3 regions of the Vibrio cortegadensis genome follow, and region 2 is predicted to be linked to each of the others. Evidence: predicted binding sites of a transcription regulator. Region 2 holds the regulator's gene; each other region holds the start of a gene.
The links. Region 2 encodes PurR, which represses purine synthesis genes. Its sites were predicted from a motif close to TNANGNAAACGTTTNCNTNA; they were not measured.
Positions count from the first base shown of each region.

Region 1: folD (bifunctional methylenetetrahydrofolate dehydrogenase/methenyltetrahydrofolate cyclohydrolase FolD) is a predicted target of PurR. The motif match lies at 1,357-1,376, and genes of this name have one in related genera.
Region 3: OCV39_RS19945 (formate--tetrahydrofolate ligase) is a predicted target of PurR. The motif match lies at 1,152-1,171, and genes of this name have one in related genera.

Region 1 covers NZ_AP025472.1:876,800-880,087, reverse strand. Annotated here, with positions in the region: gene OCV39_RS04140 (LysE family translocator) at 235-864, opposite strand; tRNA gene OCV39_RS04135 (tRNA-Arg) at 1,168-1,244, opposite strand; gene folD (bifunctional methylenetetrahydrofolate dehydrogenase/methenyltetrahydrofolate cyclohydrolase FolD) at 1,459-2,313, shown strand; gene OCV39_RS04125 (lytic murein transglycosylase) at 2,638-3,288, opposite strand, start outside.
Region 2 covers NZ_AP025472.1:1,962,879-1,966,166, reverse strand. Annotated here, with positions in the region: gene OCV39_RS09270 (TVP38/TMEM64 family protein) at 1-14, opposite strand, end outside; gene OCV39_RS09265 (TfoX/Sxy family DNA transformation protein) at 184-774, opposite strand; cyclic di-GMP riboswitch class I at 888-969, opposite strand; gene purR (HTH-type transcriptional repressor PurR) at 1,126-2,130, opposite strand; gene torD (molecular chaperone TorD) at 2,522-3,169, opposite strand.
Region 3 covers NZ_AP025473.1:1,329,398-1,332,685, reverse strand. Annotated here, with positions in the region: gene OCV39_RS19945 (formate--tetrahydrofolate ligase) at 1-1,123, opposite strand, end outside; gene OCV39_RS19940 (inosine/guanosine kinase) at 1,365-2,669, opposite strand; gene OCV39_RS19935 (CreA family protein) at 2,799-3,275, opposite strand.

The DNA.
Region 1 (3,288 bases), 1.1 Mb from region 2:
ACGTTTAATCATGCCTATTTATATAATTATTAGAGACTAAGCAGGGCAATGATCACAATTTACGCTGACTAGAAACTTAGCCAAGGTTTTTGATGTGCACCTAATTTGGATTTTTTGTCTCAATGCTGATAACGATACCAATTTTGCCACCGAGAATGTTGCCACCGAGAATCCGCAGCAACATCGAATCTGCTATAACCGAAAGAATTCCCGATCACTTAAAGAGTTAAGGGTTTAAGAGCGACTGGTGGTGGAAAGCAAGATGCCTGCACTCATAAATACACCGCCTGTAAGCTTATTAAATAACTTGGCTCTCCCTTTGGCTAATATCCAGTTTGAGAACTTAGAACCAAGGTAGGCATAAAAGAGCAGCCAAGAGAGTTCCATACAAGCAAAGGTCGTCGCAAATACTGCATATTGAGCAAGCAATGAAGCGTTAGGGTCAATGAACTGTGGGAAAAGAGCGGTAAAGAATAAAATGGCTTTAGGGTTGCTGGCTCCGACAATGAAACCACTCGTAAAATGAGCGATGCGCTTCGCATTATCAGGTTGAGCCTGACCATCAATTTGATAAGACTCTTGCGTCGAGATCAACGCTTTCCAACCTAAGTAAACCAAGTAAGCCGCCCCTGTCCATTTAACAATATTGAACACCATTTCAGATGAGGCAATTAGCACCCCTAGTCCGGTAAACGACAACGTTAAAATTCCAGTAATGGCGGTTAAGCTTCCCAAGGCCGTAAAGATCGACAACTTAAAACCTGAACTCACCGCTTTGGTCATACACAGCAGTGAACTGGGCCCTGGAGAGGCAGTTAGTATCAAAACGGCAAGTAAATAGTACATCCATGTTTCTATGGTCATCATCTTCTCCTTTGATGAAAGAATCCATTCAGCCTCATGCTAATGGCGATTTACACGTTAATCATTTCGTTCTAGTACCGCTTTAAAAGAGAGATTAAATCAACAAGTAGTAAGACAACATGCCAAACATTTGAAATGAAATCAAATGCATAAAACCTTAATTTATCAGTGGTTATTTGTATGTCGAGATAAACAGAGAAGAGGAAAATCAGAGAGATAAGAGGTATTAACTGCAGAAGTAAAATAAAAGTTCATAATGCAAAAAACCGCTGCAAGCATACACTTACAGCGGTTCTTTCAATATGGTACGCCCTACAGGATTCGAACCTGTGACCACCTGCTTAGAAGGCAGGTGCTCTATCCAGCTGAGCTAAGGGCGCTTTGTGGGGTGAATTATACGAGATGACAGAGCTAAAGCAACGCTTTTATCTAACATTATGATCTGAATGACCAAAAAAAGCTCAACTGGTGCTTATGTGATGAAAAATAGAACAAAGCAAACGATTGCTTAATGGAAATAAAAAACAATTTCTGCCACAATGCGCTAAAAATTATTAACATCTCTATTTTCAAGACCATTTTCTAAGGAAAGTCATGACTGCTCAAAACATTGATGGAAAGTTAATTTCTCAAACGGTTCGCTCGGAAGTCGCCGCACGTGTAAAAGCGCGAAGAGAAGCCGGACTGCGAGCTCCCGGCCTAGCGGTAGTCTTAGTCGGTGAAGATTCAGCCTCACAAGTCTATGTTGGAAGTAAGCGTAGAGCTTGTGATGAAGTTGGCTTCGTCTCAAAATCTTATGACTTACCTGCTACGGCAAGTGAAAATGAACTGCTCGCTTTAGTTGACCAACTCAATGAAGATCCTGAAATCGATGGCATCTTAGTGCAACTGCCTCTTCCAGCAGGCATTGATACCACCCATATCTTAGAGCGTATCACTCCGGAAAAAGACGTTGATGGCTTCCACCCTTATAACGTCGGTCGCTTAGCACAACGTATTCCTAAGCTTCGTTCTTGCACGCCAAAAGGGATCATCACCCTACTTGACCGCTACAATATCGACCTGCGCGGTAAACATGCGGTTGTGGTTGGTGCATCGAACATTGTTGGCCGTCCTATGACGCTGGAACTCCTTCTAGCGGGTTGTACAACAACAACTTGCCACCGTTTCACCAAAGATCTTGAAAGCCATGTACGCCAAGCGGATGTGGTTGTGGTCGCAGTGGGTAAAGCAAACTTTATCCCTGGCGCATGGATTAAAGAAGGCGCAGTTGTGGTCGATGTGGGCATCAACCGCCAAGAGTCAGGCAAGTTAGTTGGTGATGTTGAGTACGATGTCGCGAAAGAGAAAGCCAGCTTTATCACCCCAGTTCCAGGTGGTGTTGGCCCGATGACAGTGGCGAGCTTGATTGAAAATACCATGATCGCTTGTGAGCAATATCGCCGTTAAATCTATGACTAATCGCTGCTGTCACTTGTTCTTGTTTCAAGTTCAAAGCAGCGACTGATCGATAATAGTAATGACTGCAATAACAGCGATTTAAACAAAAAAACACCGCCCATGAATAGTGAGCGGTGTTTTCGATCTAGCGGATGATTATACCAATCGTAGTAAATAACTGGTCATCCTAGCTTGTTAAAATACTCGATAACGGCGTTAGAAATTTTGATTGTAGAATAACTACTTATCGAAAATTTCTGCCTTGTTCTCAAGCATTTTTCCTGCGCTTTTTATGACCACCTACTTACTGTGATTGGTATTATTACGCTTTGACTAATGAAACTTGATTCTATCGGCCAAATGGCTAACCGCTAATGCAAAGTAATACGAGCGGTTCCACTTCATCAATACATTGTAGTTGTTGTAAATAAGATAAGCTCGCCCGTCGACATCATCAGGTAAGATCAGCCAAGCATTCAGCGGCTTGTCCAACTTAGGAAGAGGCTTACCGTTATAACGAGTCACACCTAACGCTTGCCACTCTTCCAGCGTTTTGGCCTTCTCTGCATCACGACCTTGTAGCTCGGTAGAGATGGAGTGAGGCACTCGTACTTGCCTTCCCCACGTATAAGTATCATCCCAACCCGATTGGCTTAAATAGCTGGCAGCAGAGGCGAAAACATCCGCTTCGCTACTCCAAATATCTTTTTTGCCATCACCATTACCATCAGCAGCATAAGCTAAAAATGAAGATGGCATAAACTGAGGTTGGCCCATCGCGCCTGCCCATGAACCTTTCAAATTTTCCGGCTCAATATGACCTTCATTTAGAATGGTTAATGCTGCCATGGTCTCTTTACGGAAAAAGGCTTCACGACGCCCCTCATAAGCAAGAGTCGATAATGCATCGATGACGTTATAATTACCGGTGAATTTCCCAAAGTTACTTTCAACGCCCCATAACGCGACAATGAATCGAGGCTG
Region 2 (3,288 bases):
AGTTTTTTACTCATGGAAGAAGCTCCTTGCAAACGTTTATGGGAACAAGTTTATGGAAACAATATGACAAATGTTTTATCGACTTACAAAGATAAGACAGGGAAGCGAGGAGAAATATTTCATATAAATCAAAGAATATAAAAAAACCGCAGCAGAAACGCGGCGGTTTTTTTGATGTGTCGACTAGTTTAGGTCGCTGATTAACTCATTTCGCCTTTCTTGCGGAACGACTGACCAATGAGTGCCATTTATTGCGCCCTCAAGAGCCCATAACAGCTCAACGCTGACAGATGATGAGTGAGTTTGTCTAATTGCTTGGAAAGCGGTTAGAGAGCCTTTGCTGTGCAATTCTTCAACTGTTGCGATACCCGCTTTTTTAAGCATGCGCTCGGTAGCAAGTCTAAGATTAGGTAAATCTTTTAATCGATTTGGCTTAGCCGATGATTGCTGGCTTTTTTCTTGCTGTGCGAATTCTAATGAAGCAACTGCAGTTTTTAAGATTTGCTCAGGTGTATCCCAGCAATTTTCAGGCAAAGCAAAATACTTAGTAACAACGGGGAAACCACGCTTTTTGTAAATGTATGGCTGATAACCTTGTTCTTGGAATTGCTTAGTTGAATCTTTATCAGCACGAATATGTAGTTGATCATTAACTACTAGTGCGAACATTGTGTCATTGGCAAAAATACCAAATCCACCAAACATTGAGCGGGACTTGATAGCGCCAAGTTGCTCAAATAACTTCATAGAGTCTTTTAATACTGGTTTATCCATGCTGTATAGTCTCGGTGTAAAGGATTACGCCACCAAATTTCAGGTCCGAGATAATAGCTAAGTGATGCAAATGTACTGTCAACGAAACGTTAAACTTTGTTTGCATACTTGCCATCGGTAACCCCGCTACCTACCAAATGGTTTAGGCCGGAGGCTTTGCGTCCTATTTTTTCAAATAGTTTGCCCTGTGCGTGACACTCATAGCATATAGGAAAATATTGAATAGGTATCACATTTTAGGTTTTAAAATGAGACATTGGTCCAATAATTCATGAGCTTGATGTGGGTTGAGTTGCAGTTTAGGTGTTGTGAATGCGCACTGATTAATACGCATTCATTTGAGTATTTTAATTAAATAAGTTTTTTTACCGTATCCCGAACTACGATTTCAGGGTGCATTTCAAAGATGCGTTTATCGTGCTCTTTGTCTTTGATTCGTTCCAATAAAATCTCAAATGCAGTTTTACCAACACGTCTTTTTGGTTGGTGGACTGTAGTTAGTGGTGGAGAGAAATATTCTGCTAATTCAATGTTGTCGTAACCAATAACAGAGATGTCGTCAGGGATTCTAATCCCTTTCTGCTGCAAGCGGCTCATCAATCCTAAAGCCATTGTGTCATTGAAACAGAAGACAGCCGTTGGGCGATTTTCCATATTCACAATTTTATCAGCAGCAAGTACTGCAGTATCACATTCAAAATTGCCTTCGATGATCCAATCTTCATTCACATCAATATCGGCACCCTTGAGAGCTCGTCGATAGCCTAAAATTCGCTCTTTACATGCAACCTTATCGAAATGACCACTTAAGCATGCAATATCGGTATGACCGTTATCAAGCAAGTACTTAGTCGCAAGGTAAGCGCCTTCTTCAGAATTATCGATGATCTTATCGGCTTGCGAACTTTCAGGGCCCCAGTCCATGATCACTTTAGGGATATCAGAGTGACGATCTAACATCTCTTTTAGCTCTTCAGTTAAATCTGAACACATGACTAACATGCCATCAACACGCTTTTCGGCAAGCATGCGGATATAATCACGCTGCTTTTCGTAAATTCCACCAGTATTACAAAGAATCAGCGTGTAGCCCTGTCGATAACAGTAACTCTCAACGCCATCAATTACTTCTGAAAAGAATAAATTGGTAGATTGAGTCACGAGCATACCAATGGTGCGTGTGGTATTACATTTTAAACTTCTCGCAACGGCACTTGGAGCATAGTTTAATTCGTCTACCGCTTTCATTACCTTTTCTTGAGTCGTTTCAGCAACAAATCGAGTTTTGTTGATGACGTGAGAAACGGTAGTTGTGGATACGCCTGCTAAGCGTGCGACATCTTTTATTGTAGCCATGGTGTTATCCTGTCGAGGTGCTACTTAATACAGTGGTTAACTCATATAATAGTCAACCAAGTAGCGTAAATACTATCTCTTAATAGCAATTGCCGATTCACGTTACTTCACATCGTGAATCATCGAGAGATAGCAAGGTATTAAGAAACACAAAAACCGCCTTATATCAGCGGTTTGCATTTGTAATCATATTTTATCGTTTGCGGTCACAATTTTAGACCGCAAACGCTTCACTGGCAATGGATATTGGACCAGTTTAGTGGGTGTTGTCACATTTAATTATAAGAGGGTCAATACAAAACTACCAAGTGAAGTGAACCTAGTCTCACTTGATAGTTTAAAATGTGATAAATAACCACGAATTACCGATGGGAATTATAAATTTGAGAGGTTATTCGCCTGTTAGGTATTGGCAATCTAATTGGCAGAAGGCGACTAATACTTGAGCTACGCTTGCATAAAAACCAAACTCATCATATTGATCGCATTTAGCACTAAACTGTGGGATCCAAGAAAGGATATGAGTTTGAATGAAAGATTCTTGCTCAATTAATGCATCATCAAGGTGTTTCTCTTGCTCAAGCTCATTTGAACGAATAATTAAATTACCTAAAAAGTCGAGTTCAATGGCAATGTGGTCTGCTGGTTCATTCAATGATTCACTCACTGCAATGCCGTGCTTTGACATTAATGCTGCCATCTCTTGAGCCGGAACATCATTCAATAAACCTTGCTTTCCAATGTACATAGAAGCGTATGGAAGAGCGGCGTTCTTATCTGATTTTAAAAATAGATCACAATAGTCAGCGGAAAGCTCTAATTGAGCGTCTTCACGGTTTTGTAAGCGATTAAGGGCGTCAACTAACTTGTCTATTGAAGGTTTAAGTGTTTCGTTTTCACCTAAGCCAGTCAGAAAAGTGCGAATCTCTTGAGAGTTATAGCTGTCTAACTCTTGTTGAGTTAACTCTTTTGCGAAAAGGCTAGATAGCCACCAGTAAATCTCTGCACGCTTTTCATTGAATGCTTTTGTTTCGATCATCGTTATTGCTCCGAGTATTATTCTCACTATAGTCTAACCAATAAAAATGAATAACAGTAACTACATTAAATAAGAAAAGTGACTGAATATGACTAAATATTAACGCGTGAGCTATGCTT
Region 3 (3,288 bases), on a different replicon from region 2:
GGTCAGGGCGAAATAACGATTCAGGAAGTGCCGCGCCAGGGCGGAGATCGTAAAGACCCGAATTCGCTTTCAAGCCACGTAATGTTGCGACGATGACTGCACAATCAGGAGAGATTTTTGATGTTAGTGCTTTGATATTACACGCTTTTTCAAATCCCATGTCAGAACCGAATCCGCCTTCTGTAACAGTGTAATCGGCGAGTTTTAGAGCGATATTATCAGCAATAATAGAAGAGTTACCGTGAGCAATATTCGCAAATGGCCCTGAATGGATTAGCGTTGGTACGCCTTCGAGTGTTTGCATCAGTGTTGGCTCGATGGCATCCCGCATTGTTACTGCCATTGCTCCCGCGACTTGCAAATCTTCAGCGGTAATAGGTAAGCCCTCTAAATCATACGCCATAACAATATTACCAATACGATGGCGTAGATCTTTCAAATCCGCAGCAAGAGCTAAGATAGCCATGAGTTCAGATGCGGCCGAAATGTCGAATCCATCTTCGCGTTGATAGCCGTTAATCGTTTTTCCAGGTTCATTCTGACCAACGGTAATTATACGTAAAGCACGATCATTATGGTCGACAACACGCTTCCAGCAGACATTATTCGAATCAATCTTTAATGCTTTCAGTCCTGAACGTTGTTCAAATGCTTGGTAGCCTTCACGTTGTTCATGGTAAATACGAGCATCGATTGCTGCAGCTGCAAGGTTGTGGGCCGCGGTTACAGAATGAATATCACCAGTGAGGTGTAAATTTAACTCTTCCATCGGTGCTACTTGAGATAATCCACCGCCAGCGGCACCGCCTTTAACGCCAAAAACTGGTCCCATAGATGGCTGACGAATGCAGGCCATAACAGATTTTCCAATTTGGGCTAAGCCCTGAGACAAGCCGATCGTCGTGACTGTTTTACCTTCGCCAAGAGGGGTTGGCGTTATCGCAGTGACTAAGACTAATTTGCCATTAGGATTGTCTTCTAATCGTTTGATGGTTTGTAATGAGACTTTTGCTTTGTAAGGGCCATGAGATTGGAATTCAGACTGGAGAAGCCCCGCTTTAGTGGCGATCGCTTCAATGTTCGCTAATTTTGTTGCTCGACAGATATCAATATCAGATAGCATAAATGCCCCTTATTCTCACTTACTCAAGTTGCGTAATCGTTTGCGTCGGCATGATACGGCTATATTGTATTATGTAAAGAGAAAATTCTAGAGTTCTACACTATCAGAAATAAAACAATAGACTTTCTGCCTTAGATCAATATGAGATGGTTGTACCATATATTTTTCGTGTAACAATAATAAAGGCCACGTTATGTGGCCTTCATTTACATAGATAAAAGAAGTTTGATTTGAATCAGTATTACCTGTCCCAGTAAACCTCTTCCAAGCTATCTTCACGCTCTGGTAATGCACGAGCTAAGCGAGGTGAGTGTTGTGTTAACACTTCATAGCTTACGCGGTTTGCGTATTTACAAATTTGAGAGAGCGAAGAGTAGGTCAGGTAAGGCTGATCATGCTTTGATGAATTAGGAACGTTCATGCAGTGATGGCTATTTGCCGCCATATCATGAAGAAGAGCAGACAGCGCAGCATCACCCGCACCATTGGTATTTTTGATTTCAAGCGGGCCACCTAAATATGGGCCGATATGCGAGTAAACTTTTACTGGCGTCTGACATTCTTGTTTACGCATAGCACGGCTGAATTCATATTTATTGAACTCAGGTATATTACCCGGCAGCAAAGCAAGTTCGGTTTCGCGCTTAACTGAATCCTCAATATAGCCAGCCATATAAAGCCCTACAGGGCCAGAAGTACAAAGAACCAAATCAACCCAATCAAGAGCTTTGTCTGCTGCAAGAAGAGGATCTTTCTCACCAGTGAGGGCTTCACCTTCTTCTTCATTCATCGCAATGATTGAAATGTTTTCTTTGATGTACTCTTGCCACCACTCTGCGTTACCTTCAATAACCCATTTAGTTCCAAGAGTTAGAACAACAGGTACATTCTGGCTTTTCGCGAGTTCAATAGCACGAGCAACAGCTTGTGGCATTGGGTCTTCAGGCTTACCACGCATTAGGTATGAAGATACAACCAATGCAGATGCTTTTTCGAATACATCTTCAGGAATACTATCTGGGCGAAGTTGATTCATTTCACCTTCATTGATTGCGAATGTTCGTTCGCCATCTTGAGAGATCAATGTATAGCAACGACCAATTGAACCTTCAACGGTTTGAAGATTATTGAGGTTCATGCGTGACGATGTGCGGCAAAGATAACGGTAGGCAAAAGAACCGACTTCGATATTACGCGACATAACCCCAAGTAGAACGGACTTGCTATCTGCGAGTACTGAGTAGTTGTGCAGTGTATTACCAATTGTATCACCAGGGTACTGATGTGTAATAAGACCGCGTTCAACGAGCTCATCGTATAAAGCATCCGCTTTGCTCTCTTCTAAGACCAAAGAATGTCCTTTACTCAATTCGTACTTAGCAAGGAACTCATCATCTACACGAGCTTCAATATCGACAATGGTTTGACCAACACCAACAATAATCGGGCGATACAATTTTGGAGCTTGTTTCATCTGATTGACAAGTGGATCACGAGTGTGTGTTGGGAAATAATGCTTAGATTTACGCTGACCGGGAAACTTCATGATGAATAAAGGGGGCTTAGAAAATTTTCTGGATCATATCACAAAAGGGCAAAAGTACTTTCATTTTTATTACATATAGATGCGGTTGGTTATCTTACAACCAACCGCAAGAGAGATCATAAAAACAAGCTATTGAACATTTGAAGCCACAGTTGGTTCAGTATAAGCCTTCGTTCCCCAAAGTGGGACAGTCGAAAGGCTGTGTTTGAAACTACCGTCTGTTTCTTTCGTTGTATAAGACAAGTAAAGTAAAGTTTGGTTATCAGCATCATAGATACGTCTTACTTTCATCGATTTGAAAAAGATACTTTTCGATTTTTTGAAGACAACTTCGCCGGATTTACTTTTATCAATTTGCGCGATCATATCAGGGGTAATGTCACCTGTTTGACGGCAAGATATTGAGCTGTCACTCGGGTCAGCGAGGCTAAAATCAGCTTCGATAGAGGCAATATGGCAAGTTACGCCTGTCACGATATCATCTTTGAGATTTTCTATTTTGATGTCTTTCATTGTGAAGAGGCCGAGAGATACGTCACCCACTTCGTTGTCAGAGCAGCCAACCAAAAAAACAGAAAGGCCAAGAGCGAATAGAATTTTCTTCATCATAAATCCTTAG